DNA from 3 places in the Pseudocitrobacter sp. CD920760 genome. Region 1 is predicted to be linked to each of the others. Evidence: predicted binding sites of a transcription regulator. Region 1 holds the regulator's gene; each other region holds the start of a gene.
The links. Region 1 encodes Fur, which represses iron uptake genes when iron is present. Its sites were predicted from a motif close to ATAATAATGAGAACNACTATCAA; they were not measured.
Positions count from the first base shown of each region.

Region 2: a site for Fur is predicted at 8,256-8,278, ahead of AC1MKH_RS11270 (TonB-dependent siderophore receptor). Genes of this name have one in related genera too.
Region 3: a site for Fur is predicted at 6,811-6,833, ahead of AC1MKH_RS14385 (TonB-dependent siderophore receptor). Genes of this name have one in related genera too.

Region 1 covers NZ_CM173490.1:1,552,658-1,563,353, forward strand. The annotation lists gene glnS (glutamine--tRNA ligase) at 52-1,716, shown strand; gene chiP (chitoporin ChiP) at 2,108-3,511, shown strand; gene chiQ (ChiQ/YbfN family lipoprotein) at 3,563-3,895, shown strand; gene fur (ferric iron uptake transcriptional regulator) at 4,009-4,461, opposite strand; gene fldA (flavodoxin FldA) at 4,744-5,274, opposite strand; gene ybfE (LexA regulated protein) at 5,425-5,718, opposite strand; gene ybfF (esterase) at 5,848-6,612, opposite strand; gene seqA (replication initiation negative regulator SeqA) at 6,797-7,354, shown strand; gene pgm (phosphoglucomutase (alpha-D-glucose-1,6-bisphosphate-dependent)) at 7,379-9,019, shown strand; gene AC1MKH_RS07065 (hypothetical protein) at 9,220-9,714, shown strand; gene kdpE (two-component system response regulator KdpE) at 9,824-10,501, opposite strand; gene kdpD (two-component system sensor histidine kinase KdpD) at 10,498-10,696, opposite strand, start outside.
Region 2 covers NZ_CM173490.1:2,378,686-2,389,381, forward strand. The annotation lists gene trpCF (bifunctional indole-3-glycerol-phosphate synthase TrpC/phosphoribosylanthranilate isomerase TrpF) at 1-1,103, opposite strand, end outside; gene trpD (bifunctional anthranilate synthase glutamate amidotransferase component TrpG/anthranilate phosphoribosyltransferase TrpD) at 1,107-2,702, opposite strand; gene AC1MKH_RS11245 (anthranilate synthase component 1) at 2,702-4,264, opposite strand; Trp leader region at 4,299-4,393, opposite strand; gene AC1MKH_RS11250 (hypothetical protein) at 4,578-5,468, shown strand; gene rnm (RNase RNM) at 5,527-6,408, shown strand; gene AC1MKH_RS11260 (L-threonylcarbamoyladenylate synthase) at 6,405-7,025, shown strand; gene rluB (23S rRNA pseudouridine(2605) synthase RluB) at 7,224-8,108, shown strand; gene AC1MKH_RS11270 (TonB-dependent siderophore receptor) at 8,318-10,510, shown strand; gene cobO (cob(I)yrinic acid a,c-diamide adenosyltransferase) at 10,553-10,696, opposite strand, start outside.
Region 3 covers NZ_CM173490.1:3,071,134-3,081,829, reverse strand. The annotation lists partial or broken gene AC1MKH_RS14415 (potassium/proton antiporter) at 1-1,532, opposite strand, end outside; gene AC1MKH_RS14410 (M48 family metallopeptidase) at 1,715-3,460, opposite strand; gene ldcA (muramoyltetrapeptide carboxypeptidase) at 3,838-4,749, opposite strand; gene emtA (membrane-bound lytic murein transglycosylase EmtA) at 4,844-5,455, shown strand; gene ycgR (flagellar brake protein YcgR) at 5,456-6,190, opposite strand; gene AC1MKH_RS14390 (GlsB/YeaQ/YmgE family stress response membrane protein) at 6,453-6,710, shown strand; gene AC1MKH_RS14385 (TonB-dependent siderophore receptor) at 6,866-8,968, shown strand; gene AC1MKH_RS14380 (alpha,alpha-trehalase) at 9,045-10,682, opposite strand.

The DNA.
Region 1 (10,696 bases):
TTATAAGATCATACGCCGTTATACGTTATTTACGCTTTTGAGGAATCCACGATGAGTGAGGCTGAAGCCCGCCCGAGTAACTTTATTCGTCAGATCATCGATGAAGATCTGGCCAGTGGGAAGCACACCACAGTCCATACCCGTTTTCCGCCTGAGCCGAACGGTTATCTGCACATCGGCCATGCGAAATCGATCTGCCTGAACTTTGGCGTCGCGCAGGACTATCAGGGCCTGTGCAACCTGCGTTTTGATGACACTAACCCGGTAAAAGAAGATATCGAATACGTCGAGTCGATCAAACACGACGTCGAGTGGTTAGGTTTTCACTGGGCCGGTGATATTCACTACTCCTCAGACTATTTTGATCAACTGCATCAATATGCCGTTGAACTGATCAACAAAGGCCTGGCCTACGTTGACGAACTGTCGCCGGAAGAGATCCGCGAATACCGCGGCACCCTGACTGCGCCGGGTAAAAACAGCCCGTTCCGCGACCGCAGCGTCGAAGAAAACCTGGCGCTGTTCGAAAAAATGCGTACCGGCGGCTTCGAAGAAGGTAAAGCCTGCCTGCGCGCGAAAATCGACATGGCGTCGCCGTTCATCGTGATGCGCGATCCGGTGCTGTACCGTATTAAATTTGCCGAGCACCACCAGACCGGCAACAAGTGGTGCATCTACCCGATGTACGACTTCACCCACTGCATCAGCGATGCGCTGGAAGGCATTACGCACTCCCTGTGCACTCTGGAATTCCAGGACAACCGTCGCCTGTATGACTGGGTTCTCGACAACATCTCTATTCCGGTTCACCCGCGCCAGTACGAATTCTCGCGTCTGAATCTGGAATACACCGTGATGTCCAAGCGTAAGCTGAACCAGCTAGTGATGGAAAAACACGTTGAAGGCTGGGATGACCCGCGTATGCCGACCATTTCCGGTCTGCGTCGTCGTGGCTACACCGCCGCCGCTATCCGTGAGTTCTGCAAACGCATCGGCGTGACCAAGCAGGACAACACCATTGAGATGGCGTCGCTGGAATCCTGTATTCGCGAAGATCTCAACGAAAACGCTCCGCGCGCAATGGCGGTTATCGATCCGGTGAAACTGGTTATCGAAAACTACCAGGGCGAAGGCGAAATGGTCACCATGCCGAACCATCCGAACAAACCGGAAATGGGCAGCCGTGAAGTACCGTTTAGCGGTGAAATCTGGATCGATCGTGCTGACTTCCGCGAAGAAGCCAACAAGCAGTACAAGCGTCTGGTGATGGGTAAAGAAGTGCGTCTGCGTAATGCTTACGTGATTAAAGCAGAACGCGTAGAGAAAGATGCAGAAGGTAATATCACCACCATCTTCTGTACCTACGATGCCGATACCCTGAGCAAAGACCCGGCAGATGGCCGTAAAGTGAAAGGCGTTATTCACTGGGTGAGCGCGGCACACGCGCTGCCGGTTGAAATCCGCCTGTACGATCGTCTGTTCAGCGTGCCGAACCCAGGTGCGGCAGATGACTTCCTGTCGGTGATGAACCCGGATTCGCTGGTTATCAAGCAGGGCTTTGCTGAACCGTCTCTGAAAGCTGCTGTTGCCGGTAAAGCGTATCAGTTCGAGCGTGAAGGCTACTTCTGCCTCGACAGCCGCTACGCTACCGCAGAAAAACTGGTGTTCAACCGCACCGTTGGCCTGCGTGATACCTGGGCGAAAGCGGGCGAGTAATCTTCTGTTTGTGAAAAACGCCGCATTTGCGGCGTTTTTTTTATCTCTCATATTCGCGATGCGAATTAATCTTTTTAATGCAGGCATCACCCGTTTGCATCATTTCATCAAGATACATCCTTGCAACCTGCGCTATTAACCTTTTCCCCTGATGAGATAAGGCATTGCGCCGCTTAATGTTAATAAATCGCATTTGTTACAAGACGCAACGAAATATGTGCGCTTTGTCATAGTCCTGCATTTTGCTTGCGAAAAAGGATTGATAATTCGCGTCGCGAAAAATACTCTAATCCTGTAGCAAAAGGTGCTTTTCACCCGCTACTTTTTATCAGTTTTTTATTTTTAGCCTCTGCTTTGCAGCGGCATTTTAAAAGTCAAAGAGGATACACATATGCGTACGTTCAGTGGCAAACGTAGTACGCTGGCGCTGGCTATTGCCGGTGTCACAGCAATGTCGGGCCTGGTAGTTGTTCCCCAGGCGAGTGCAGCAGGCTTTGTCGATGACTCCACGTTAACGGGCGGCATCTATTACTGGCAGCGTGAGCGTGACCGTAAAGATGTGACCGATAACGACAAATATAAAACCAACCTTTCTCACTCCACCTGGAACGCCAACCTCGATTTCCAGTCCGGCTATGCTGCTGATATGTTCGGCCTCGATATTGCGGCGTTTACCGCTATCGAAATGGCAGAATCCTCAGAAAGTGGTCACCCGAACGAAATTGCGTTCTCGTCTAAAAATAAAGGCTACTCGGAAGATTACTCCGGCGATAAAAGCGGTGTGAGCCTTTATAAAGCCGCTGCGAAATTTAAGTATGGCCCGGTTTGGGCGCGTGGTGGTTATATTCAGCCAACCGGCCAAACGTTGTTAGCGCCGCACTGGAGCTTTATGCCAGGCACCTATCAGGGTGCAGAAGCGGGCGCGAACTTTGATTACGGCGATGCTGGCGCGCTGAGCTTCTCCTACATGTGGACCAATGAATATAAGGCCCCATGGCATATCGAAATGGATAATTTCTACCAGAACGATAAGCGCACGAAAGTCGATTATCTGCACTCCATCGGTATGAAATATGACTTCAAAAATGACCTGGTACTGGAAGCGGCATTTGGTCAGGCGGAAGGCTATGTCGATCAGTACTTTGCCAAAGCCAGCTACAAATTTGATATCGCCGGTAGCCCGCTGTCTACCAGCTATCAGTTCTACGGTACCCGCGATAAAGTGGATGACCGCACCGTAAACGATATTTATGACGGCACCGCGTGGTTGCAGGCGCTGACCTTCGGTTACAAAGTGGGGCAGGTTGACCTGCGTCTGGAAGGGACCTGGGTTAAGGCTGAAGGCCAGCAGGGCTACTTCCTGCAGCGTATGACGCCAACCTACGCCTCCTCTAACGGTCGCCTCGATGTGTGGTGGGATAACCGTTCTGACTTCAACGCCAACGGCGAAAAAGCGGTGTTCTTCGGTGCGATGTATGACCTGAAGAACTGGAACCTGCCGGGCTGGGCTGTAGGTGCATCATACGTCTACGCCTGGGATGCCAAACCGTCTACCTGGCAGATCAACCCGGACGCGTACTACGACAAAAACAAAACTATCGAAGAGTCTTCTTACAGCTTCGATGTGGCATACACCGTACAGGAAGGCCGCGCGAAAGGTACTCTGTTAAAACTGCACTTCACCCAGTACGACAACCACTCGGATATCCCGAGCTGGAGCGGTGGTTACGGCAACATCTTCCAGGATGAACGTGACGTGAAATTTATGGTTATCGCACCGTTCACCATCTTCTGATAAGTATTCAGGCGGGCCGCAGAGCCCGCCGTGTCGTATAAGGCTAATAACATGAAAAAAACAGTGATGATTGCTGCGCTGGTCGCGGCGCTGGCGGGCTGCGCTCAGTCTGAAGCACCAAAAGAAGATACGCGTTTAAAAGATGCCTATAGCGCCTGTATCAACACCGCAGAAGGCTCGCCGGAAAAAATCGAAGCCTGCCAGCAGGTGCTGAACGTGCTGAAGCAGGAGAAGGCGCACCAGCAGTTTGCCAATCAGGAGACCGTGCGGGTAAGCGATTATCAGGCGTGCATTCTGGCGAGAAAAACCGGTAACGATCAGGCCGTGAAGAAAGATTGCGGGTTAATCTGGCAGGAAATTCGCAGTAATAACACGACAAAGTAAGACAATAAGGCCTGCACAGAGCCGGGGACCTAAAGCGTCTCCGGCTTTTTTTGTCTTTACAGAGGCAATAAAAAAGCCAACCCGAAGGTTGGCTTTTCAGAATCTCGAAGAAATTACTTCTCTACGCCATCGTGCGCGTGTTCATCTTCGCGGCAGTCGCCCTCAGCACAGTGACCATACAGGTACAGGCTGTGGTTGGTTAAGCGGATACCGTGTTTCGCGGCAATTTCACGCTGACGAGCTTCGATGGAATCATCGCTGAATTCGATAACCTTGCCGCAGTCGAGGCAGATCAGGTGATCGTGATGGTGTTGTTGAGTCAGTTCGAAAACGGACTTGCCACCTTCAAAATTATGGCGCGTGACAATGCCCGCGTCATCAAACTGGTTCAGAACGCGGTAGACGGTCGCCAGACCAATCTCTTCACCCATGTCGATCAGGCGTTTGTATAAGTCTTCCGCGCTGACATGGTGATTGTCTGGTTCCTGAAGCACTTCCAGGATCTTTAACCGGGGAAGTGTGACTTTCAGGCCAGCCTTCTTTAATGCGGTATTGTTGTCAGTCATGCGGAATCTGTCCTGTTGCTAAACGATTGACTTCCAAACGCGGAAGTATCACAGAGAGTGCACCGAGTGTAATGCGTCTCATTATAGAATGACGCCTTCTAAATGAAAACAGCAAGACCTGGGCGAATAAAGATTTCGAAAACGAGGCTTGACCAGCAAACTCGCTAAATTCAGAAGATATTGTACAGATTTACGCTCAAAAGTTAAAAAATTGTAGCTATTATTTTGATTGCTTCTACCTATTAATGCGGCGTGATTTGAAAAGTCACGCCGCATCAAGAATCAGGCGTTTTTGATCTCTTCCAGATGCAGCTCTTCAGAAATCTGTTTTACCCATTTTTCTACACGTTCAGCGGTCAGTTCCGGCTGACGATCTTCATCAATAGCCAGACCTACGAAGTGGTCGTCATCGGCCAGGCCTTTAGAGGCTTCGAAGTGGTAACCCGCTGTTGGCCAGTGGCCGACGATGGTCGCACCGCGCGGTTCGATGATGTCGCGGATAGTGCCCAGCGCATCACAGAAGTATTCCGCATAGTCTTCCTGGTCGCCGCAGCCGAACAGTGCAACCAGTTTGCCATTGAAATCAACTTCTTCCAGCGTCGGGAAGAAATCGTCCCAGTCGCACTGGGCTTCACCGTAGTACCAGGTAGGGATACCCAGCAGCAGAATGTCGAATGCAGCCAGGTCTTCTTTGCTGCTCTTGGCAATGTCATGCACGTCGGCAACGTCTTTACCAAGCTGTTTCTGAATCATTTTTGCAATATTTTCGGTATTGCCGGTGTCGCTACCAAAGAAAATGCCAACGATTGCCATGAGTTAAATAACCTCTTGAAACTTAATGATATGGTGGTGGCGTATTGCCCACAGATAAGGGCAATCATAGCAGAACAGAGAAGGGTGCGGAATCAGCAATCGTACCGGACTGCACACTCTGCTACATGAAAGCGGGATTTTATGAAATTTTCAGAGCTTTTCCTGCGCGCGAAGCAGGGCTAACTGGCTCATCAGAATCTCTTCGATAAGCTCACTGCGACTCATATCGCGCGCGGTTGCCAGTTCGTTCAGGGCATCTACCGCATCGTTATTGAGTTTCAGCTCGACGCGCTTCAAACCGCGAACTTTATCGCGTTTTAATTGATTACGCTTATTGATGCGCAGCTGTTCGTCACGCGAAAGCGGATTGGTTTTGGGTCTTCCCGGCCGACGCTCATTTGCGAACAAATCAATTGTCGTTCGGTCCGTTTGTTCTTTTGCCATGATTCAGAGTGACTTCGGGGAAACAAGCTACCGGGAAACGCCCGGTGCAGACAGCGCGCAATCATACATCAGTGCAACCGACACGCCAACGACCACGGCCATAATGGCGCGCGGTCGTTGAGTTTTTAATCAGTCTGCTAAATATCGGCGGATGGCGCGCAGCACCGCGTCCGGTTTTTCCGCATGCACCCAGTGGCCAGCGCCTGCAATGACGTGCGCACGCGCCTGTGGGAATTGCGAGAGCAGGTCGTTACGGTAAGTTTCGGTAACATAAGGCGAATTTCCGCCGGGGATAAACAGTGCCGGATGATCCCACGCCGGAATCGTCTCCCAGCCGACGATGTGCGGGTACTGATCCCACAGCACCGGTACGTTAAAGCGCCACTCGCCGTCAACAAACGACTTCAGCAGAAACTGAATCACACCTTCTTCGGCTAAAAATTCGCGCATCACGGTTGCGGCCTGCTGGCGTGAGGAGACACCTGCGTTGGTGACTGCGTTAATCGCCGCAAAAATCTCATCGTGGCGACGCACATGATAATCCACCGGCGCGATATCAATAGCGACCAGATTATCGATGCGTTCCGGGGCTAGCGCGGTCAGGGCCATCACCGCTTTGCCGCCCATCGAGTGACCAATCACCGTGGCTTTCTCGATGTTGTGGGCGTCGAGGGTATCCAGCAGATCCTGGGCCATCGCCGGGTAGTTCATCTCATCCGCTCGCGGAGAAAGACCGTGATTACGCATATCCACTTGCAGGATATCGTGGTCGGTCACCAGGTCGCGCGCCAGTACGCCAAGGTTGTCCAGGCTGCCGAAAAGGCCGTGAACGAGCAGAATGGGGGAATTATTGTGCAGGTTTTGTGCAGATTGCGCTCGGGTATTCAATTTCATAGCAAAGTTCTTTTTTTCGCTCTGTCGGGTTAGGGTATTATGTTGGACATTCTCACGTTCAGGGGCAAGATACGATTTTTATCCCATTTTTGCCGCTATCCTGGTATGACGCTATCCGCTGTTGGGTTTTGAACATATAATCCCAGCAACTTGTATTCAGAAAAAATAATTGCACTGGATTAAGATGAAAACGATCGAAGTTGATGACGAACTCTATCGCTATATTGCCGCCCACACACTGCACATTGGCGAGAGCGCATCTGACATTTTACGGCGAATGCTGAAGTTTTCCGCCGCATCACAACCTGTTGTTGCTGCTCCGGTTGCCAAAGCTGAAGTTGCGCCTGCTCAGGTTGCTCCAGTTGCCGAGGTAAAACCGGTTAAAACCGCGAAAGATAAAGTTCGCGCGATGCGTGAACTGCTGCTCTCTGACGAATACGCTGAGCAGAAAAAAGCCGTCAATCGCTTTATGCTGATCCTGACGACGCTCTACAAACTGGATAACAACGCGTTTGCCGAAGCGACGGAATCGCTTCATGGGCGTACGCGTGTCTACTTTGCCGCCAATGAGCAAACCCTGCTGAAAAACGGTAATCAGACTAAACCGAAACAGGTACCGGAAACCCCATATTGGGTGATCACGAATACCAACACGGGTCGTAAATGCAGTATGGTGGAACACATTATGCAATTTATGCAGTTCCCCGCTGAATTAATCGAAAAGGTATGCGGCACAATCTAACCCTTGCATAAGAAGGATCAAGCAATGGCAATCCATAACCGTGCGGGCCAACCTGCACAACAGAGTGATTTGATTAACGTCGCCCAGCTGACGTCTCAGTACTATGTGCTGAAACCGGAAGTGGGTAACGCAGAGCATGCAGTGAAGTTCGGTACTTCCGGACACCGTGGCAGCGCGGCGCGCCAGAGTTTCAATGAACCTCATATTCTGGCGATCGCGCAGGCTATCGCCGAAGATCGTGCGAAAAACGGCATTACCGGCCCTTGCTTCGTCGGTAAAGATACCCACGCGCTCTCTGAACCGGCGTTTATCTCGGTGCTCGAAGTGCTTGCGGCAAACGGTGTGGATGTCATTGTGCAGGAAAATAACGGCTTTACGCCGACGCCTGCTGTGTCGAACGCTATTCTGGTCCACAACAAAAAAGGTGGTCCACTGGCTGACGGTATTGTGATTACGCCGTCTCACAACCCGCCGGAAGATGGCGGTATCAAATACAACCCGCCTAACGGTGGCCCGGCCGATACTAACGTCACCAAAGTGGTGGAAGATCGCGCCAATGCGCTGCTGGCCGATGGCCTGAAAGGCGTGAAACGTATTTCTCTGGATGCCGCGCTGGCGTCCGGTCATGTGAAAGAGATGGACCTGGTGCAGCCATTCATTGAAGGGCTGGCGGATATCGTCGATATGGCGGCTATCCAGAAAGCGGGCCTGACGCTGGGCGTCGATCCGCTGGGTGGTTCCGGTATCGAATACTGGAAACGTATCGGCGAATACTACAAGCTGAATCTGACCATCGTTAACGATCAGGTTGACCAGACTTTCCGCTTTATGCATCTCGACAAAGATGGCGCAATCCGTATGGACTGCTCCTCCGAGTGCGCGATGGCGGGCCTGCTGGCGCTGCGCGATAAGTTTGACCTCGCGTTCGCCAACGACCCGGACTACGACCGTCACGGTATCGTCACGCCTGCGGGCCTGATGAATCCGAACCACTATCTGGCGGTTGCCATCAACTACCTGTTCCAGCACCGTCCGCAGTGGGGCAAAGACGTCGCCGTGGGTAAAACGCTGGTGTCTTCCGCGATGATCGACCGTGTCGTTAACGATCTGGGCCGCAAGCTGGTGGAAGTGCCTGTCGGTTTCAAATGGTTCGTGGATGGCCTGTTTGACGGCAGCTTCGGTTTTGGCGGCGAAGAGAGCGCCGGGGCATCGTTCCTGCGCTTCGACGGCACGCCGTGGTCTACCGATAAAGACGGCATCATCATGTGCCTGCTGGCTGCGGAAATCACCGCCGTCACCGGCAAGAACCCGCAAGAGCATTACAACGAGCTGGCAAAACGCTTCGGTGCGCCAAGCTACAACCGTTTGCAGGCTGGCGCGACCTCTGCGCAGAAAGCGGCGCTGTCTAAACTCTCCCCAGAGATGGTGAGTGCCAGCACCCTGGCCGGTGACCCTATCACCGCACGTCTGACGGCTGCACCGGGTAACGGCGCATCCATCGGCGGTCTGAAAGTGATGACTGACAACGGCTGGTTCGCCGCGCGTCCGTCAGGTACGGAAGACGCGTATAAAATCTACTGCGAAAGCTTCCTTGGTGAAGAACACCGTAAGCAGATTGAGAAAGAAGCGGTAGAAATTGTTAGTGAAGTGCTGAAAAACGCGTAAAAGCGAATAAATAAAAAAGGAGCCTTGCGGCTCCTTTTTTATTGGTGACTGATGACAACCGTAAAATTGCCTGATGCGCTACGCTTATCAGGCCTACAAGGTCCGTACATATTTTGTAGGCCGGATAAGGCGTTTACGCCGCATCCGGCAAGAACAACGCGCACGTTGTCAGCGATCTGAAGAAACAAAAGGAATTCAAAATGAAGACAAAAAGGAACGTTGTCATGAGAGTGGCATTTATTATCGCCACATTATTGCTCACTGCATGTGCCCAACCTGAACAATCATCCTTAACTGGCGATTGGTTACTAACCCCTGTGGATAAAACGAAGGCCCTAAAAGGCAGCTTTCCGATCAATATTGCACCTTCCCGGTGTAAGACTAATTGCCATGGCGATAACCAACCTGATAATACCCGCCGCTGGCAGTTGTCAGCCGGGAACGCGATAGAGGTGATTTATCTTCATGATATGTCGGCACAGGAAAAAGAAGGACTGCTACCCGGTTGGCAATGCTATACCTCATTTTTTATGCTGATTTGTCAGGGCAAGCCAGGCACTCGACCGATAGTTGATGAGGATTATGTCAGCGAAAGCGGATTTTTTGGAACGATGATGCATGTTGGGATTATTGAGTTGCGACGCTGCCAGTCAAAAAACTGCCAGCAAGAACTGAAAGCGATAAATACTCATTAACGCTGCTTTCATTTGATGCTGCACTTCCCGGAATTCAGTAAGCGGAATAACGGTTCTTGTTTCTTCACTTTGTAATCATAAAAAGGGTAGAACATGCATACATTGTTCTTCACAACATAAACCGATACCCAATCCCCGTCTCCGTCAGGAAATGTTTTGGCCGTGCCGGGTCGGCTTCCAGTTTCTGCCGAATATGGCCCATATAAATCCGCAGATAATGACTATGTTCCACCGCATTTGGCCCCCAGACGTGGTTCAGCAACTGACGCTGGGTGAGCACTTTGCCGGGGTTGTTGAGCAGTTCCGCCAGCAGGCGAAATTCGATAGGGGTGAGATGCACCTCTTCGCCGCCGCGCACAATGCGGCGAGCCGCGAGATCGACCTGCACATCAGAGAACGTCACCAGCGGGTCGTTGGGCTGGGTATTGGCGTGGCGGCGTAGCGCGACGCGCAGGCGGGCCTGCAACTCGCCGATGCCGAATGGTTTGCTGAGATAATCATCCGCGCCTGCGTCCAGCGCGGCGATTTTGTCGCTCTCTTCGCTACGTGCGGAAAGCACTATAACCGGCGTAGCGCTCCACTGGCGAAAATCGCGGATAAAATCGATCCCGTCGCCATCGGGTAAGCCGAGGTCGAGGATCACCAGATCGGGTTTACGCGTTGCCGCTTCCAGTAACCCACGCTGTAATGTTTGAGCGTCAAATACGCGCAGCCCTTCGGCTTCCAGCGCGGTGCGCAGAAAACGGCGGATGGCTTGTTCATCTTCAACAATCAGAACGCTGGTCACATATCCTCATGAAATTCTTCAAGATCCGGTGGAGACTCCAGCGGAAGTGTAACATGAAAACAGGCGCCGCCTTCAGGGCGATTGCTGGCTGAAAGCGTGCCGCCATGAATATCGACAATGGCCCGGCAAATCGCCAGCCCCAGCCCGACGCCGGGAATGGCGGACTCTTTATTTCCACGTGAGAATTTATCAAAA
Region 2 (10,696 bases), 830 kb from region 1:
CGCGCGGGCAGGGTTTCGCCCACGCTGAGGGCTTTCCAGATTTGCACTGTTGCCGGCAACTGAACGCGCAGGGTGTCGATATACGCCTGATCTTCATTACCGTGCAGTTGTACGGCGGCGAGCGACAGTTCACTTGCACGTGCAACGACATCGTGAACAGGAGCATTGCGGAAGACGCCCACGTAATTCAATGGTGCGGCGGCCATCACCTCACGGGCCTGTTCAGGCGTTACGGCACGAGGTGAGGTGGCAACAAAAATCAGTCCCCCGAAAATTGCGCCAGCGTCATATGCCGCCTGTGCATCCTGTGGACGCGTCAGCCCGCAGACTTTATTTTCGCCCAGCAGCACGCGGCGGACTGCCGTATTCAGATCGTCGTGCGACATCAGCGCAGAGCCAATCAGAAAACCGTTAGCAAAGTGGCTTAACTCGCGTACCTGGGCATAGGTGTTAATCCCCGATTCGCTGATCACCGTAACGTCATGGCCCAAACGCGGCGCCAGCTGGCGGGTACGGTTCAGGTCGATAGAGAGGTCGCGCAGGTCGCGGTTGTTGATTCCGACCACTTTTGCGCCCAGCGCAATCGCGCGTTCCAGCTCTTCTTCATTACTCACTTCCGTCAGCACGCCCATTTTCAGGCTGTGGGCGACGGCGGCGAGCTGACGATACTGTTCATCATCAAGGACCGAGAGCATCAGTAGACAGGCATCGGCCTGGTAAAAACGCGCCAGGTAAATCTGGTAAGGATCGATAATAAAGTCCTTACACAGAATCGGCTGGTGCGCGATTTTGCTGACGATAGGTAAAAACTCAAAATTACCCTGGAAATATTTCTCATCGGTTAACACGGAAATAGCCGATGCATAATGCTTATAGACACCTGCAATACGCGCCGGGTCGAAATCATCACGGATGACGCCTTTCGACGGAGAGGCTTTTTTACACTCCAGAATAAAGGCGGTGCGTGTGCCGCGCAGCGCATCGTAGAAACTACGCTGCGTAGGCTGAACATCATTCTGGAACGTGGCTAACGGTTGTTGTTGTTTACGGGCTTCTACCCAAATCGCTTTATCGGCTACGATTTTTGCTAACACGGTCTGCATTTTTTACCCTCTTGCCGCTAATGCGGTGACGCAATCATAGGCTGCACCGCTGCGCAGAACATCCAGTACTTTTTGTGCGTTGGCTTTTAAATCTTCATGGCCATAAAGGCGCATTAACATGGCGACGTTGGCAGCGACGGCGGACTCATGCGCTGTCTCACCTTTACCTTGTAACAAGCGCGTGAGAATGTCACGGTTTTCTTCCGGCGTGCCGCCAGCCAGCTCTTCCTGGTGGTAAGGCTTAAGGCCAAAGTCGGCGGCGGTTAGCTGATAGCTCTTGATTTCGCCCTGATTAAGCTCGGCCACGACGGTTGGCGCATGCAGTGACACTTCATCCATCCCGCCGCTATGCACCACGGCGGCGCGCTGATAACCGAGCACGCGCAGGGTTTCGGCAATCGGCAGCACCAGTTCCGGGCTGTAGACACCAATCAGCGCCAGCGGCGGATGCGCCGGGTTAATCAGCGGCCCCAGCACGTTAAACAGCGTACGGGTTTTCAACTGCTGACGAACCGGCATCGCGTAACGGAACCCGGTGTGGTATTTCGGTGCGAACAGGAAACAGACGCCCAGTTCATCCAGCGCTTTACGCGACTTATCAGCATTCATATCCAGATTGATGCCGAATGCTGCCAGTAAGTCCGATGATCCGGATTTGCTGGAGACGCTACGGTTGCCGTGTTTCGCCACTTTCAACCCACAGGCCGCCGCGACAAAGGCGCTGGCGGTGGAGATATTGATGCTATTGCTACCGTCGCCACCGGTGCCGACGATATCGGCAAACGGATAGTCCGGTCGTGGGAACGGTGCGGCGTTTTCCAGTAATGCGGTGGCCGCCCCGGCAATTTCAATCGGGCTCTCACCGCGAATTTTCATGCTGACCAGCGCGGCAGCCAGCTGCTCCGGTTTCACTTCGCCGCGAACCACGGCAGAAAAAAGCTGGTGGCTTTCCTGTTGCGTCAGGGTTTGCGCCTGATACAGTTTTTCCAGAATCGGTTGCAGGGTGTTGGTCTGCTCCAGTTTTTGCAGCGCCCATGCCAGGGTTTGTTCCAGCAGGCGTGCGCCCTGCGTGGTCAAAATCGATTCCGGGTGGAACTGGAAACCACACACGCGATCCGCATCGTGGCGAACCGCCATCACCATGCCGTTAAAGTGCGCGTTAATGGTTAAGCCCGCGGGAATATTGCTGCCAACCAGCGAGTGGTAGCGGGCGACTGGCAGCGGATTGCTCAGCCCGGCAAACATTGCCTGGCCGTCGTGTTCAATGCTTGACGCTTTCCCGTGCAGGATTTCACCAGCCTGACCAACGTAGCCGCCATAGGCTTCGACAATCGCCTGATGTCCGAGGCAGATACCGATAATCGGCAACTTGCCACGCATGCGGGTCAACAGTTCCGGCATACAACCGGCTTCGGACGGCGCGCCAGGGCCTGGCGAGAGCATCAGCACCGGGTTTTTCATGGTGCCCAGACGTTCAATTAACGTTTGAGCGGGCACATGGTTGCGATAAATCACCACGTTGTGACCGTTGGCGCGTAGCTGATCTGCAAGGTTATAGGTGAATGAGTCGATATTATCGAGCAGCAGAATGTCAGCCATCAGAAAATCTCCTGTGCGTGGTGTGCGGTCGCGATAGCGCGCAGTACCGCGCGTGCTTTATTACGTGTTTCATCGGCTTCGGACTGGGGAACAGAATCCAGTACCACGCCTGCGCCAGCCTGAACGGTGGCAACGCCGTTTTCAACGAAGGCGGAGCGGATCACAATGCAGGTATCCAGATCGCCGTGAGCGGTGAAGTAGCCAACCGCGCCGCCGTAGCTGCCGCGACGCTTGCCTTCTGCGCCAGCGATAAGTTGCATTGCGCGAACCTTCGGTGCGCCGCTCAGGGTGCCCATGTTCATGCAGGCGCGATAGGCGTGTAGCACGTCGAGATCTTTACGCAGCTCGCCGACAACGCGAGAAACCAGATGCATGACGAAGGAGTAACGGTCAACTTTGGTGAGGTCCGCCACATAGCGGCTGCCCGGTGTACAAATGCGCGCCAGGTCATTACGCGCGAGGTCAACCAGCATCAGATGCTCCGACAGCTCTTTATGGTCGGTGCGCATTTCCAGCTCAATGCGGCTATCAAGGTCGCGGTCCAGAGAACCGTCTGCGCGACGACCGCGTGGGCGGGTACCGGCAATCGGGTAGATCTCAATCTGGCGGCTGGTGGCTTCATATTTCAGCGAGCTTTCCGGTGAAGCGCCGAACAGGGTGAAGTCGTTATCCTGCATGAAGAACATATACGGGCTTGGGTTGCTCTTTTTCAGAACATCATAAGCGGCCAGCGGCGACGGGCAGGGCAGTGAGAAGCGACGAGACGGCACCACCTGGAAAATTTCCCCGGCGCGAATCGCTTTTTGCATTTTGCGCACCACATCACCGTACTCTTCATCACTTTGATTGGTCTCGCAGCGCATCTGTTCAACAGTTTCCACCGGCAGAGCCGCAGGTGGCTCGTTCAGTTGTTGACGCAGCTCCGCAATGCGTTGCAGCAGACGGTCTTTTTCGCTTAATGATGGGGTGAACAGGCTGGCCTGAATGCGCGTGTTTTTGGTCTGGTGGTCAATCACCAGCAGGGTTTCCGCCAGGTAGAAGCAGTAGTCCGGGCAGGAGGTGTCGCTCTCAAGCGTTGGCAGGTCTTCAAAACCGGCCACCAGGTCATAAGCGAACAGCCCGCCAAAGAACATTGCATCGCGTTCGTCTTCTGGCAGCGTCACCAGCGTTTGCAGCAGGCGGAACGCGTCAAATACAGAAAGTGAACACAGACGCGCATCTTCATCCAGCAATTGACTGACTGCCGGGAAAGTCAGCACGCGGCCGCTGGCCTGATGCTGGTTGTCAACACCCGCTGGCAGCGCCGCATCCAGCAGCGGCAGCAGTGACGCGCCGTTTTCGGTTAGCGCCTGAATGGTGACAGTGTCACCGAGTGCGGTAATACGCAGCGCACTGTCGACCAGTAGCAGGCTTTTTAAATCGTTTTTACTGTCGATATCCGCAGATTCCAGCAGCAATGTCGCCGGGCGTGAACCGCATAACTGATGAAACAGCGCGGTGGGGTTTTCACGATAAATCGCGTCACTGGTCAGAAGCTCAAGCGTTGGTTTTGGTGTTTGCATTGTTTGTTTCGCCTGTTCTGTAAAATAAGTGTTCAATAAAAAGCCCGCTCAGTGGCGGGCCGGGTATCTGTTTGCATAATGCAGACGTGATGACACTGCCCGTTATCTGGGAGTGCGCCACCAACCATGCAGTACATTGATTTTCGTCTTCATTTGCCGATACCTTGCTTAAGTGAACTTGCGTACTAGTTAACTAGTTCGAGCTGGGCTTGTCAACGCTTTTTCACGCTTAAAGCGAGATTGAGAGTAAAATAGCGGTAGACATTACAATTGATAGGGAACATCAATGTCTGCCTCACTGAAAATCAAGCATATGCTGTTCATTATCCTGCTGGCGGGTGCCAGCGGTGGGTTATGTCTGCGCTATGCCGATCGAACGGTGGATGCCATTTACATTTCTCCTGATGATGTGAAGTTGACGCTGCGCGGAGAGATTCCGGCACAGACAGCGTTGCAGATCACTGCGGAGTACGGCTCTGCATCGTGTAGCGGGGAAGAATTATTGCGTGAAGCGGGGCCGGACAACGACTACCGTTCAACGTCCACGCTTTCTCGCACCTTTCGCGTAGAAGAAACGGCCCATACTTATCAGGTCGATTTACCGCTCGATGACTTTGGCAAATGCGCCTGGCATTTACAGTCGATAACAACGCAGTTTAGCTGGCAGTTCGCACCGCCCCGAATGATGCTGGTGAACGCTCAATTTGATATTGAACGCTGTACCAATGATAGCCAAATAAATCTGCCGCCGTGCAGGCCTAATGACCCTTTCCGCCCCGTTATTTACACACTTCGCCACGAATCGGACGCCGGTTCATGGGATGAACTCATCACCATCGATCCGTCCGGTGCGTTGGCGTTAAAGCCTGCCGAAACGGCACGTTGGTTGCCTGCGCAGCCCAGAACTCTATTCGTCGATGTGGATCAAAAAACGGCGGTGAATTTAACGCTGGTACTCAAACCGGAATACGTGGTGCGTCTCATCGAAAATGCGCATGGCAACGAGAACACGGTGATTTATCCCGATGGCACGACCTGGTTTTATGCCACGTCGCTGAACACGTCGCCGCCTGCAGGAGCACATACAGGCGATCAAATGACATTGTATAGCCCGTATCGAAATGAAGCGTGCCTCAACACTCTTCAACAACCTGCGAAAGGTGTACAAAAAGGCCCTTTGCGGGAAAATGATTATTGTCGTTAATGCTTCCTGTGGTGTAATTGCCCGCTGAATTGAGCCATTAAGATGTACGGGAGCCGTTTTGAGCGACACAACATACGCAGTGATTTACGATCTTCACAGCCATACCACCGCCTCTGATGGTCGACTGACGCCGGAAGCGCTGGTGCATCGCGCCGGAGAAATGCGCGTAGGTACGCTGGCGATCACCGATCACGACACTGTCGATGGCATCCCTCTGGCGCAGGCAGAGATCGCGCGTGCCGGGCTGGCGCTGAACTTAATTACCGGCGTTGAGATTTCGACGCTGTGGGAAAATCATGAAATTCATATTGTCGGCCTGAATATTGATATTGCGCATCCGGCCTTAACCGCCTTTCTGAATCAGCAAAAAGCGCGCCGCAACGAGCGGGCGGCGATGATAGCCGAGCGTCTTGAGAAAGCGCATATTCCCGGCGCGCTGGAAGGCGCACAGCGACTGGCCGACGGCGGTGCGGTAACGCGCGGGCATTTCGCCCGTTTCCTGGTGGAGCAGGGGAAAGCGAACACCATTGGTGATGTGTTTAAAAAATATCTCGCGCGCGGGAAAACGGGATACGTTCCGCCACAGTGGTGTACAATAAGGGAAGCTATTGATGTCATTCATCATTCAGGCGGCGTGGCGGTAATGGCCCATCCGGCTCGTTACAACCTGTCTGCCAAGTGGCTGAAAAGATTGCTGGCCCACTTCAGTGAACAGGGTGGCGATGCGATGGAAGTCGCGCAGTGCCAGCAGGCGCCACACGAGCGCGCTCAGCTTGCAACCTATGCCCGAGAATACGCGTTACTGGCCTCGCAGGGTTCTGATTTTCATCAACCCTGCCCATGGATAGAACTGGGCCGTAAGCTGTGGCTACCCGCCGGGGTAGAGGGCATCTGGCAACGCTTCGAGACGCCACAGAATTCTACTGAGAGGGAAGTATGAGTCAGTTTTTTTACATCCACCCGGATAACCCGCAGGCGCGACTGATTAACCAGGCGGTTGAGATCGTGCGCAAAGGTGGGGTGATTGTCTACCCAACCGATTCCGGCTACGCGCTGGGCTGCAAAATTGAAGATAAAGGCGCGATGGAACGCATCTGTCGTATTCGTCATCTGCCAGATGGCCACAACTTTACGCTGATGTGCCGCGACTTGTCCGAACTGTCGACCTATTCTTACGTCGATAACGTGGCGTTTCGCCTGATGAAAAACAACACGCCGGGCAATTACACCTTCATCCTGAAAGGGACGAAAGAGGTGCCGCGCCGTCTGTTGCAGGAAAAGCGTAAAACCATCGGCATGCGCGTGCCGTCTAACCCCATCGCCCAGGCATTGCTGGAAGCATTAGGCGAGCCAATGCTTTCGACCTCCCTGATGCTACCGGGCAGCGAATTTACCGAATCCGATCCGGAAGAGATTAAAGACCGTCTGGAAAAAGTGGTCGATTTGATTATTCATGGTGGTTATCTGGGCCAACAGCCGACCACGGTCATTGATTTAACTGACGACGCGCCAGTGGTGCTGCGTGAAGGCGTGGGCGATGTGAAGCCGTTCCTGTAAACGTGAATAAACCAGATGAATCTTTTCATCAGAAATTCATGTAAGATACGCGGCCACGAATTATTGTTATGGCGCACGTGGTGCGCCATTTGACGTGTAAAAGATACCTTTCAATGAGTTAGGGTTTAACTGAACTTAACGCATTGTTTTTGAAAGTATACCCAGACGCCTGTGAAGGCGACACCGGAAGGAAGCTCTATGAGCGATAAAAGCGAAAAACTGCAAAAAGTGCTGGCGCGTGCCGGCCACGGCTCCCGTCGTGAAATCGAAGCGATTATTGAAGCGGGGCGCGTGAGCGTCGACGGCAAAATCGCCAAACTCGGCGATCGCGTTGAAGTGATCCCTGGCCTTAAAATTCGTATTGATGGCCATCTGATTTCCGTTAAAGAATCCGTAGAACAAATTTGTCGCGTTCTGGCTTATTACAAGCCGGAAGGTGAACTCTGTACGCGTAACGACCCTGAAGGTCGCCCAACCGTATTCGATCGTCTGCCAAAACTGCGCGGCGCGCGCTGGATTGCCGTCGGTCGTCTGGACGTCAACACCTGCGGCCTGCTGCTGTTCACCACCGATGGTGAACTGGCAAACCGCCTGATGCACCCAAGCCGTGAAGTTGAACGTGAATACGCGGTGCGCGTGTTCGGCCAGATTGATGACAGCAAAGTGCGCGAGCTTTCTCGTGGCGTACAGCTCGAAGATGGCCCGGCGGCGTTTAAAACCATCAAGTTTACCGGTGGGGAAGGCATCAACCAGTGGTACAACGTGACACTGACGGAAGGCCGTAACCGCGAAGTGCGTCGTCTTTGGGAAGCCGTTGGCGTGCAGGTTAGCCGCCTTATCCGCGTTCGCTACGGCGATATCCCGCTGCCAAAAGGCCTGCCGCGCGGTGGCTATACCGAACTCGATCTGGCGCAGACCAACTACCTGCGTGAGCTGGTTGAACTGCCACCTGAAACGGCTTCAAAAGTGGCTGTTGAGAAAGACAGACGTCGCATGAAGGCGAATCAGATTCGCCGCGCGGTGAAACGCCATAGCCAGGTGAGCAACCCGCGTCGTGGTGGGGGAAGCCGCAGTAACGGTTAATCACTCTTCTGATTATCAAACCGGGCAAACAGTAATGTTTGCCCGGTTTTTTTGTGCCTGACATCCCGCCTTCACAAAATCTATCGATTTGATTGTTTCTTACGCAAAAAAGGAGATGTGAAGGAGATTCCATGAATCATATGTGAAATGCGAATAATTATCATTAGTATGCGCACTTGATTTTATGATTCATGACAGGGAATGATGGAATGTATACTTCTGTAACAACACGAAAAAAACCAATTGCTCTCTTTTTAGCCAGCCTGCTGAGTACCAGCGCGTGGGCCGCCAACGAGGAGCCGACAGAATCGCTTGCCGATAACGAAACCATGATTGTTACCGCTGAGCAGGAGCTCAAGCAGCAGCCAGGCGTCTCTACCATCACCGCTGAAGATATCCAGAAAAGCCCGCCGGTGAACGACCTCTCCGACATCATCCGCAAAATGCCTGGCGTTAACCTGACGGGAAACAGTGCCAGTGGTAGCCGTGGCAACAACCGCCAGATCGATATCCGTGGCATGGGGCCGGAAAACACCCTGATTATGGTTGATGGCGTACCGGTGACATCGCGTAACTCTGTGCGTTACAGCTGGCGCGGGGAACGTGATACGCGCGGTGACACCAACTGGGTTCCGGCGGAAATGGTTGAGCGCATCGAAGTGATTCGTGGCCCGGCGGCGGCGCGCTATGGCTCCGGTGCGGCGGGCGGGGTGGTGAATATCATTACCAAACGTCCGACCAACGACTGGCACGGCTCGCTCTCTCTGTTCACCAATCAGCCGGAAGACAGCAAAGAAGGCGCGACCAAACGCGCTAACTTTAACCTGAGCGGACCGCTGGCCGGAGATGCGCTGACCATGCGTCTGTACGGCAATCTGAACAAAACGGACGCTGATGCCTATGACATCAATACCGCCCAGAACGGTTCCGCTGCTGCGGGGCGTGAAGGCGTGCGTAATAAAGATATCAACGCAGTCGTATCGTGGAAAATTACCCCGTTGCAGATTGTCGACTTCAGCTATGGCTATAGTCGCCAGGGGAATATCTACGCGGGCGATACTCAGTACAGCAACAGCAACGTCAGCCCAGGCGGGTTAGTGCAGACGCTGTATGGTGACGAAACCAACCGCATGTACCGCCAGAACTACGGCATCACCTACAACGGCATCTGGGACTGGGGAACGTCGAAACTCAATTTCAACTACGAAAAGACCAACAACACGCGTCTGGATGAAGGCTCCACCGGTAAAGTGGAAGGGATGATCAACAGTGATGATTATTCAACCAGCCGTCTCGAAAGCTATCGTGCCGGTGGCGAAGTGAACTTCCCGCTCCAGTTGCTGGTGGATCAAACCGTCACGCTGGGCGCGGAGTGGAACCGTGATGAACTGAACGATCCTGCCTCGATGACGGCGACAGATAGCACGGGCGTAACGGTGGGTAATGTCTCGGGCAGCGCCAGCGACCGCAGCAGCAAAAACAGTTCAACCATCAGCTCTCTCTATTTTGAAGATAACATTGCCGCGACGGACAGCACCCAGGTTCTGCCCGGTTTGCGTTTTGATTATCACGACACTTTTGGAGCCAACTGGAGCCCGAGCCTGAATATTTCGCAGGGCTTAGGCGATATGTTCACCCTGAAAGCGGGGATCGCGCGGGCGTTTAAAGCGCCAAACCTCTATCAGTCTACTGAGGGATATCTGCTCTCTACGCGTGGCAATGGTTGCCCGGTCGGGGTTAGTACCGGTAGTTGCTTCCTGTTAGGTAATGAAGACCTCGATCCGGAAATCAGCGTCAACAAAGAAGTGGGGATTGAGTTCCATGACAACGGCTATGCGGCAGGGGTGACCTGGTTCCGCAACGATTATAAAAACAAAATCGTGGCAGGGGATGATGTGGTGGGTTACGCCTCAAATGGTGCCAATATCCTGCGTTGGGAAAACGGCGGTAAAGCGATCGTTGAGGGTCTGGAAGGCAACCTGACCATTCCTGTGCTGCGCGATGTCCTCGAGTGGCGCACCAACGCAACCTATATGTTCCGCTCCGAAAGCAAAAAAACCGGTAACCCACTCTCGGTTATTCCGGAATTTACCATTAACTCGCAGCTCGACTGGCAGGTCACCGACAAACTGGATACCACATTAAGCTGGACACAGTATGGTCGTCAGAAGCCGCGCCAGAATGCGGAGATCCGCAACGAAGCGGGTGAGATGTCGAACCGTGAAATCAGCCCGTACTCCATTTTTGGCCTGAACGTCAATTACGACATCACCAAAAACCTGCGCGCCAATGCCGGGATCAACAATCTGTTTGATAAACGGGTTTATCGCGAAAACGACGGTGCATCAACGTATAACGAACCAGGCCGCGCGTACTACGCAGGCGTAACCGTCTCGTTCTAAGCCGTACCGCCGGAAAGGTTCACCTTTCCGGCATTTCTTTGTTTAATAATCGATGCCAATCTGCGCTTTGATACCCGCGTCAAACGCATGTTTCACCGGACGCAGTTCACTGACGGTGTCGGCCATCTCGGTGATATCGCGGTGACAGCCGCGACCGGTAATGATCACCGACTGGTGCGTCGGGCG
Region 3 (10,696 bases), 1.5 Mb from region 1:
AACTCTTCGACACCGTCGAGACCGTAAATCATCGCCACATCGGCGAATTTGGCGCTGGCTTCGAGAATAAAGTCACCAAAGAAACGTTGATCCAGCGCTACCGGCGGTGACTGACTGAACAGTTTACCGAGCGCCGGAATATCACGCTCGCGGGCAATCACGCACAGAATATCACCTTCGCGCAGGCGTGTGCTGCCGTTCGGGTGCAGCAGAACGTTATCGCGGAACAGCGCGGCGATGCGCGTATCCTTCGGCATATGCAGGTCACGCAGCGCGGCACCCACGCACCATTTGTCGGCGCTCAGCTGATAAATAAGCTGTTCCCACGGGTTTTCCGGGTGAATGTCCAGCCCGACGCGCGACACCGGCCAGCCAACGGGCGGCACCACCACTTTGGCACGTTTCGCCGCCCAGGAGAGTGAGGTGCCCTGAAGCAGCAGCGATACCAGCACCACGAAGAAGGCGACGTTAAAGAACAGACGCGCGTTATCCAGCCCGGCCATCATCGGGAATACGGCGAGGATAATCGGCACCGCGCCGCGCAGACCCACCCAACTGATGAAAATGCGCTCGCGCAGGTTAAAACCGCGAAACGGCAGCAGGCCGATAAACACCGATAATGGGCGGGCGAAGAAGATCATCCACAGCGACAGCAGCAGGGCGGAAGCGGCAATCGGCAGCAGGTCAGACGGTGTCACCAGCAGACCGAGTACCAGGAACATGCCGATTTGCGCCAGCCACGCCAGCCCGTCGAAGTTTTGCAGGATACCGAAGCGGTTACGAATAGGCCGATTACCCAGCAGGAAACCGCACAGGTACACGGCGAGGATGCCGCTGCCGTCCAGCGAGGTGGTAATGGCGAAAATCATGATCCCGCCGCTGAGGGCCAGCAGCGGATACAGCCCGGTTGGCAGGGTGATGCGGTTAATCATCTGCAACAGCAAATAACCGCCCGCAAGGCCAATCAGAATACCCAGACCAAACTGCTGAATGATATGCACGGCAAACATCCAGCTTAATCCCGTTTCGTGCTGCTGGATCATCTCAATCAGGGTGATGGTCAGAAAGACCGCCATCGGATCGTTGCTACCGGATTCAATCTCAAGCGTCGAGCCGACACGCTCGTTCAGCCCTTTGCCGCCCAGCAGAGAGAACACCGCCGCCGCATCCGTCGAGCCAACAATCGCGCCAATCAGCAGGCCTTCAATCCAGTTAAGGTTAAACAGCCACGCCGCCGCAATACCCGTCAGCCCCGAAGTGATTAACACGCCTACCGTGGCCAGCGACAGCGCCGGGCCCAGGGCGACGCGAAATGAGCTCGCCTGGGTGCGCATCCCGCCATCCAGCAGGATCACCGCTAGCGCCAGGTTACTCACCATATAAGCGAACGGATAATTATCGAAAGGAATGCCGCCGATGCCATCTACGCCTGCGAGCATGCCAATGGCGAGGAAGATAACCAGAATCGGGATACCGAGGCGGGAAGAGAATGAACTTAAAAGAATGCTACAGGTTACTAAGACTGAACCCAAAATAAAGAGACTAATGACTGCCGCGGCGTCCAATGTTCACGTACTCCCCGATAACGAACAAGCTAGTTACAAAAAGTTATCATAATTAGCGCGTGAACAGGGGAACAATAAGAGGATTGAATGTTTTTTTATTTTACAGCGTCGCCCGATAACTCGACCGGGCGACGCTGTAGGTTATGGCGTTAGCGGTTCTCTTTAAGTTCCTGTCGCGCATGGGCCGAACGCAGATACTGCTGAAACTCTTCAATAGCCTCGACCGCAGTTACTTTTGTTTTCGTACCGCCCTGTATTTTACGCATATCCGCATAGACGATCAGCGCAAAGAGTTTGCCCACACCCCGGTTTTCCACGCCCCGCACCATACGCCTGAGTTTCTTCGGCGGCTGATAGCCCTCCCGCCAGCTCAACACGATGCGCAACGCTTCATGACGTTCCTCAACGTCAAAGTCAGTAATGGCGGTCCACTCAATAGGTTTATCCAGATCGCTACACTCAATGTGCGTTGGCGTGAAGGTATAGAGCGGTTTTTGACCGGAGCGATACAACATGAAAGTCATAATCGCTAATAACCAGGCCAGGGTAATGAGAAATAGGGAAAAACCGGAGCTGGTTGGCGCAAAAAGAGATAGGAAACCTATCACCATGAGGAACACAGCCCCCGCGCTTTGCAGCAACACTTTTTTCTTGTTATCGCGCCAGATTTCACAGCTTTCCGTTGCCAGTACCGCGTGCGATTCCAGCATCTGCTGGTGCTCTGTATTATACCGGACGGCTTCTTCCGTCAGAGATTGTGACATCGACGCGCGCACCCCTTCCAGCCCGCCGAATAACGCACCCAGAGAGGCAAAATCACCCTCGGACACCTGGCGAGTCGCGTGCGCAATCAGGCTGTCGTCTATTTTAACGTCCAGCGCCTCAATACGCGCGCGCGTGACCGGGTGGCTGTCTGTCGGGTGCTGAATCTCATGTTCCAGGCACGCCTGCACATCGAAGGTATTTGATTTGCTCGCTTCGCCGAGCAGGCCGCTTATCCACTCCTGCTGTGTCTGTTCTTTACCTGACATCACTGTGTTGAGATAGTTGCCGACCATCTCTGATAGCGCAGAAATACGCAGCAGTGCGCTGGAAAGTGCCTGCGGCGAGCTGGCCTGTGCACCAGTTTGGTCAGCGGCGAACTCACGAATGCGGCTCCAGTAGCTGACCGTTTCGTGAAACTTAATCAGGAACCACAGGCCCATATCCAGTGCAGGATGCAACACGATGCGGTCAATCCACGCCACACCGTTTGAGTTATTTGCCATCTGCTGTAGCGTATTTTCAAACCCGGCATAAACCGGGGCAAAACGTAAACTGTACTGCGTATCCTGCCCGGTAAAATGCCCCAGTTCGTGGCCAATAACCGCAGCCACCTCGTCTTTATCCATCAACGATGAGTAAGTGAGGGGTAAATAAAGGGTATTACCGGTCAGCAGATCGCCGCTGTTCAGACGAACGTTATTGGCGGTGACATAAAAACAGTCAAAGAAACCGACCACGATATTATCTGGCATAACGACCTGGCTTTTTTGTGCCAGTTCGCGCACCCAGCCCCACAGCTGCGGCGATTGTTCCTCAGAGACGGAGTGGCCGTGAATATGACTTTCTTCGCGCTTAAAGAAAGCAAAGCAGCGACGGATGGAAAACATGCTTTTCAACAGCATCCACAATATGGCGCCAATAGCAAAGAGCGCCATCACAAATACTTTTCCTGACCCGTGACCGGAATGCGAGAGCGAAACCAACCAAGCCAGCTCGCCGCCAACTAATGAAACAATCCCCAGCCCGTTGCAGATCATAATCAGCAGCATAAAGATGGGGATAATGCCCCGGCACAGTGTAAAGGTGGCAATCAATTTATTTTGCGAGGTACGCGACGCGACTACGCTCAAATAGCAAATCACCATTGCCAAAAGGCAGATGAGAATGGAGCCTGCGCTACAGAGACCCGCAAAGACGGAGAGACCTGCGCGGAGCGCAGCTGAGGAATTGTGCCCCGAAGGCGTGCCGCCGAGACGCCAGAACTGCCAAAAACCATAAATCAGAATTAATATTGGGATTAAAAATATTCGTCTGAAAGCTTTTATTTCCATATAAAAAGACTCGCATTAAGTGATAGATTTAAAATGGCGGTTCATTTTAAATTGGCCTTAAGGGAGTTTTTGTTATTATTTCTTACGAAGGCTTTAAGTTATTTTAATTATATTTAGAAAGGGAATGTGTGGATTTATGGGATGCTATATATGTTGCAACATCCCATCAATAAGCCTTAACGAAGGACCGGATGCCCGCTGATGGTCAGTGTGGTTGCGTCTGCCGAGTGTACCAGCTTCGCCTGCGCCCCCAGCGGCAGCGTGACGGTGCGCTGCTCGTGGCCGAAATCGAGCCCGCTGATGACCGGAATTGTCAGCCGCGAACGCAAATAGTCGTACATAGTCTGCAAATCATAACCCGCGTCGTAGTCATTCGGCGTAGCGCCGGTGAAGCTGCCGAGCACGATGGCCTTTTGACGCGGTAGAATACCCGCGTACAACAGTTGCAGCAGCATGCGTTCCACGCGGAAGGGATGTTCGTTGATATCTTCCAGCACCAGAATACCGTCGCTGATTTGCGGCATCCATGGCGTACCCACCAGCGACGTCAGCATCGCCAGATTCCCGCCCCACAGTTTGCCTTCTTCGCGGCACTGCGGACCGTCGCCCGCCCACTCAAGCGTGAAGCTTTCATTGCGCAGCGCCTGCCAGAAGTGATGCACGGTAAAGTCGTTCAGGGCTTCTGCACCAAAATTCCCCGCCAGCATCGGCCCGCTGAAAGTGATGACGTCACCTTTTGCCAGCAGCCCCATCTGAATGACGGTGAAATCGCTGTGGCCGCAGATAAGCAGCGGATCCTGCTGCTGGCGCGCGACGAGCGACGGCCAGTCGATGGCATCCAGCAGACGGCTTGCGCCATAGCCGCCGCGCACCGCAAGGACAATCTGATTTTTACCTTTCAGTTCGGCGAGTTGATTGACATCGGCCAGACGCTCGCTCTCGACGCCCGCAAAGCGCTGGCTGCGGCGGGGAATGACCTGCTGGTGGTTGACCTGATGCCCTGCGCTTATCAGTCGGTCAACGCCCATTTCGGCGGCGGATTGATTGATGCAGTAGCCCGACGGGGCGATCAGATGAAACTGTGACATGGCAATTCCTTGCAGAGAACGAAACGAGTATCATGCCGCCTGAACCCGTTATTGTCATTACTGGCGACATACTTGAGCTAAAAAGGATAGTTGCGTGAAATTGAGATGGTTTGCTTTTTTAATTGTGTTACTTGCCGGATGCAGTTCAAAACAGGATTACAAAAATCCGCCCTGGGACCCACAGGTGCCGGTGAAGCGCGCAATGCAATGGATGCCGATTAGCGAAAAAGCCGGTGCGGCGTGGGGCGTAAGCCCGCGTTTGATCACCGCCATCATTGCGGTCGAGTCTGGCGGCAATCCGAATCTGGTCAGTAAATCCAACGCTGTCGGCCTGATGCAGTTGAAGGCGTCCACCTCCGGGCTGGACGTTTACCGGCATATGGGCTGGAGCGGTCAACCGTCAACCAGCGAGCTGAAAAACCCGGAGCGTAATATCTCCATGGGGGCGGCTTATCTGAGCATACTGGAACATGGCTCGCTGGCAGGCATTAAGGACCCGGAAGTGATGCAGTACGCGCTGATGGTCTCTTATGCCAACGGCGCGGGCGCGCTGTTGCGGACGTTCTCCTCCGATCGCAAAAAAGCGATCAGCAAAATCAACGATCTGGATAAAGACGAGTTCTTCGAACACGTCGTCGAAAATCATCCGGCTCCGCAGGCGCCGCGCTATATCTGGAAAATGCAGAAAGCGATGGATGCGATGTAACTACTCGCGAACCTTGTTGGCGCGTTCACGCGCTTCTCGCTCCAGCGAAAAAATAATACGCTGGAGCGAGCGTTCTGCCGCCGGGTTAACGTTGAGAAAACGCAAACTCAACCGTGGCGTACTCACCGTTTCGTTTTTATGATCGACCACTCTTCGCTCACTGACCGCAATCAGCTGCGCATCAAAATGAAATTTTCCCCATTGCCCCATATCCAGCTCCAGCTGGGAAAAACGCATTCCCGGCTGTAAATGGCTTTCCGGCTGACTCTCCAGCAGTGCCCCCATCCCTCCCAGCGACAGGTCAAAAAGCCGAAAATGCAGCGCCTGATTACCAGGGAGTTGGGCTTTGCCAAAGTAGGGCGGATGCAGCGGGGCCGCGATGCGGAAATACTCACGTCGCTGTATAAACCAAAGTGTCGGCGGAACGGGAACAATAAACGCCGGCAGCCCCTGATATTCTCCCGCCTGCAACTGTGTCACCGTGAATTCCATTTTAGCGCCGGCGGTTTCGGCGGTGATGGTGACGTTTTCCACCCGCTGTACTGCGCGGTTCTCGTATTCCTGACTGCCAAAATCGACTATCAGCGCGGTTTTGCTCACCTCCAGAAGGCGACTGATAAATTGCCCGCTTCCCCACGAGACGCGTAGCGGAACGTCATCGCGATGAAGATCGCGCAGAATATTCAAAACGGCCAGCGGGTTTTGTTTCAGGAATTGCGAAGGGTATTGATTCATCTGCTATCTCTTCTGGAGGATAAACCGTCTGGTTGTTATCGGTTTACGTCCAGGAAACTTCAGCCCCGGTAAAAAAAATTTTGTTCGTTTTCTGCGCGGCGTGAGGGCGGGAAGGGCCTGTTCAGGTCAAACATATTCAGCATATGAATAAAATATAAGCGCGGCGGCGAGATTTTTAAGAGTAATTACCTATACTTGAAACATTAGCGGCGCAGAATGTCGGCGCTTTTTTTGAGGTTTTTTTAATTGGAGGATGGTGAAAATGGGTGTTATTGCCTGGATTATTTTTGGTCTTATTGCGGGTGTTATTGCCAAACTGATTATGCCGGGGAAAGACGGCGGCGGCTTTATTCTGACCTGCCTGCTGGGGATCGTCGGTGCGGTCGTGGGCGGCTGGATTGCCACCACGCTGGGCTTTGGCGATCGCGCGATGGGCTTTGATATGCACAGCTTCCTGGTTGCCGTTGTGGGCGCCATTGTCGTGCTGGGTATCTTCCGCTTCCTGCGCCGCAACAACTAAGCATCACGCTTCAACGGCCCCATTCGGGGCCGTTATTCTTCTTTTCTGTTGATTCCCCACAAATTTTTCAGACTCTGTGCATCTGGCTATTGCGCGTTAAATAAAAATGAGAATAATTAGCATTCTTTATTCTAATAATTGGTCAGACAAACATTATGCGCTTTGCCTATCGTACGCTCTCGGGAATGATTACACTTGCTCTCGCCACACCGGCCCTGGCCGACAACGCTGAAACCACTATGGTCGTCACCGGTTCACAGGGGAGCAGTGAACTGCCCGTCTGGACCAACAGCGCCACCAAATCCGCTGTTGCGGAGAGCAAAACGCCGCAGGTCATCAATACCATCAGCGAGAAAGAAATTACTCAACGTCACGCTAACTCGGTCAATGAAATTCTGCGCTACGCACCGGGCGTCTCGACGGAAGTGCGCGGCAGCACCAGCTACATGAGCGAATATAAAATTCGTGGCTTTACCGTCGACAATGAATTTTATAACGGCCTGCAATTGCCCTATAACGTCAATGGCAACACCAAAGCGCGTATTGACCCGCTGCTGATTGAAAACGTGGATATTCTGAAGGGGCCGTCTTCGGTGCTTTATGGCAACGGTTCGCCGGGTGGTCTGGTGAACATCCAGGGAAAAAAACCGCAAACCGAGCCACGCACGGAAGTAGGGTTTAACACCGGCACGCGCAACCTGAAAGAGGGGTATCTGGATTCCACCGGACGTATCCTCGACAGCGACTGGAGCTATCGCCTGCTGGGCAAAGCGCGTGAAGGCGATGACCAGCCGCACACCACGCGTTACGAAGATTATCTGGTTGCGCCGAGCATCACCTGGCAGCCCGATAACAAAACGCGTCTGACATTTGACGCGCTGGCGCAAAATACGCCGAGCCTGACGCCGTCCAATCCATTACCGCTTTCGTATCTGCGTTCCAGCTATGCCGGGCGTCGCGATTTTGCGGGTGATAAGTGGAGCGGTTTCGAACAGCGCCAGTGGATGGTGGGTTATAGCTTCGAGCATGAGTTTGACAGCGGTTGGGGCATCGCCCAGAAAGCGCGTTATTTTGACATCGATACTCATCAGCGCAGCGCCTATTCCACCGGAAATGCGGGCAGCGCCAACGTCTATGAACTTAACCGCTTTGCCTATACCACCGATGAAGATCTGCACAGCTTTAATATCGATAACCAGGTCAGTAAAACCTTCGCGCTGGGTGACTGGCAGCATCACCTGCTGGCGGGGTTCGATTACCAGAAACTGAATTCGCACTATAACTATCGCTACGCCTCGACCACGCCGGGCATCGATATGCTGCATCCGGATTACTCGCAGATCACCAGTGATAATTTAGGGCTCTACACCGCGCAGAAAAATCGTCTTTCTTACAACCAGAAGGGCTATTACTTCCAGGATCAGGTGGAGTTCGGCGGCCTGAATATTCTTGGTAGCATTCGCTATGATGAGTACCAGTCCGCTACCACAGATTATCTCAATGACCAGCAAAAAGCGTGGATCTCGCAGGATCGCGTGACTAAACGTCTGGGCGCGCTGTATGCCTTTGAAAATGGTCTGTCACCGTTTATCAGCTACTCAGAAGGCTTCCTGCCGGTATCGCCGCGCGGTAACCTGACCGCGCAGGATGTGAAACCGACCACCAGCAAGCAGCTGGAGGGCGGCGTGAAATACCTGCTGGCTGATTACGCGACGACCTTTACCGCGTCGGTGTTTAATATTCGCCAAAAAAACGTGGTGAGCGCGGACCCAAGCTGGAACTACCGCCAGACGGGGGAGATTGAATCGAAAGGCGCGGAGCTCTCCGTCGTCAGCCGTCCAACGGACAATATCAATCTGATTGCCAACTACGCCTATACGCACGCTATCAACACCGAGGATGAAACTTACGAAGGTAAGCGCCCGACACAGGTGCCGGAAAACGCGTTTAACCTGTGGGGGGATTACACCTTTGATAGCAGCTTATTCAGCGGATTAACGGTGGGCGCGGGGGTACGCTACACCGGGCCGATGGAGATTTCTCCGGCCAATAACGAAGGCAAGCTGGGCGGTACGACGCAGTATGATATGGCGGTATCATACGATATGTCGGCTATCGACAGCAGCCTGAACGGCTTGATGCTGAAGGCCAGCGCGCAGAACCTGACCAACAAAGAAACCTTCAGTTGCTACGACAGCACCAACTGCTGGATTGGCCGCGACCGCACGGTGCAGGTGGGGGCGAGTTATACGTTTTAATGATTGCCCGGTGGCGCTGCGCTTACCGGGCCTACAGAGTCGCGTAGGCCGGATAAGGCGCAGCCGCCATCCGGCATTACTTCGCCGCCTGAACCGGCGCATCCGGCACCGTATCGCACGGTTTCTCTTTCGGGCAAATCAAATCCAGCATCTTCAGCGTTACGCCGTTGGTCCAGCCAAAACCATCCTGCAACGGATATTCACCGCCGCCGCCGCCCGTTCCGGTGGAGGTAATATCATATTTTTCCACCAGTTTTTTCTCCTTGTCATAGGTGTGCTGCACGTTGCTCAGGAAGCGCCAGGTGACGTCCATCGCCACTTTCTCCTGACCATAGTTCTGCAACCCTTCTACGGCGACCCACTGTAACGGCGCCCAGCCGTTTGGCGCATCCCACTGTTGCCCGCTGTTAATGGTAGTAGTGGTAATGCCGCCCGGTTTTAACAACCGGCTTTCCGTCGCTGCCGCTACTTTTGTCGCCCGTTCATGCGAAGCGGCATTCACGTACAGCGGGAACAGGGCGGCAGCGGTCAGCTGATTACGCACCTTGTGCGACTTCAGATCGTAATCGGCGTACCAGCCCTCTTTATCGTTCCACAGATATTTTTCGATAGCCTTCTGGCGCGCGTTAGCTTCGGTATCGTACTGGTTACTTTTCGCCGTATCACCCGCAGCTTTACTCCCCTCGGCAATCAGTTTTTCCATCTTAAACATCAGCGCGTTCAGATCGACTGGCACGATGCTGGTGGTGCGAATGGTGCCCAGTTGCTGTGGGTTATCCATCCAGCGCGAGCTGAAATCCCAACCCGATGCGGCGGCGGAGCGCAGGTCGCGATAGATTTCCGTGGCGGGTCGATTTGGGTTTTTCTTCGCGGTGGTCACATCATCAAGCCACGATTCCGGACGCGGGGTGTCGTTATCATCCCAGTAGCGGTTGAGCAGGGTGCCGTCGCGCAGTTTGACCACCCGCTTGTTGGCGTCGCCAGGCTGAAGACTTTCCGCGCCGTCCATCCAGTACGCGTGCTCTTTTTCCATCTGTGGCAGATAGGTTTTCAGCGCATCGCTGTCATGTTTTGCCAGTAACTCAACCATCAGCGAGAAAAATGGCGGTTGCGAACGGCTTAAGTAGTAGCTGCGGTTGCCATTAGGGATATGCCCCCAGGTGTCGATTTCCCAGGCGAAGTTCGCCACCATATCCGCCACTTTATCCCAGTGCCCGCTCTCCGCCAGGCCAAGCATGGTGAAGTAGCTATCCCAGTAATAAACCTCACGAAAGCGTCCGCCGGGCACGACATACGGTTTCGGTAGCGGCAGCAGGGAGCTCCACTTTTCCGCCGTTTCGCTGGTGCGGGTCAGCACCGGCCACAGGCCATCAATATGCTGGCGCAGCGTTTGCCCTTTGGGCGGCACATAGGTTTCGCCCGCCTGCGGTAGCGCAAAGTTCATCTCTACAAAGTGGCGCAGGTCAAAGCTGGTCTGACTCTTCTGCATGCGGTAATCCGCGAGGATCATCAACGGGTCGCTTTTAGGCACCGCGTCGGCGAAGGTTTTTTGATCGGGAAAGAGTTTCGCGCTTTGCACATCATTAAACAGCGGCCCAAGCAGAATATCAGGGGAGGCCGGGTACTCCTCCTGCGCCTGTGCGGCAAAGGCCAGCAGCAGGGCGCTTAACGTCAGGGTGTGGCGCGCAACAGGATGCGCAGCAATGTTCTTCATCGGTTTTCTCCATT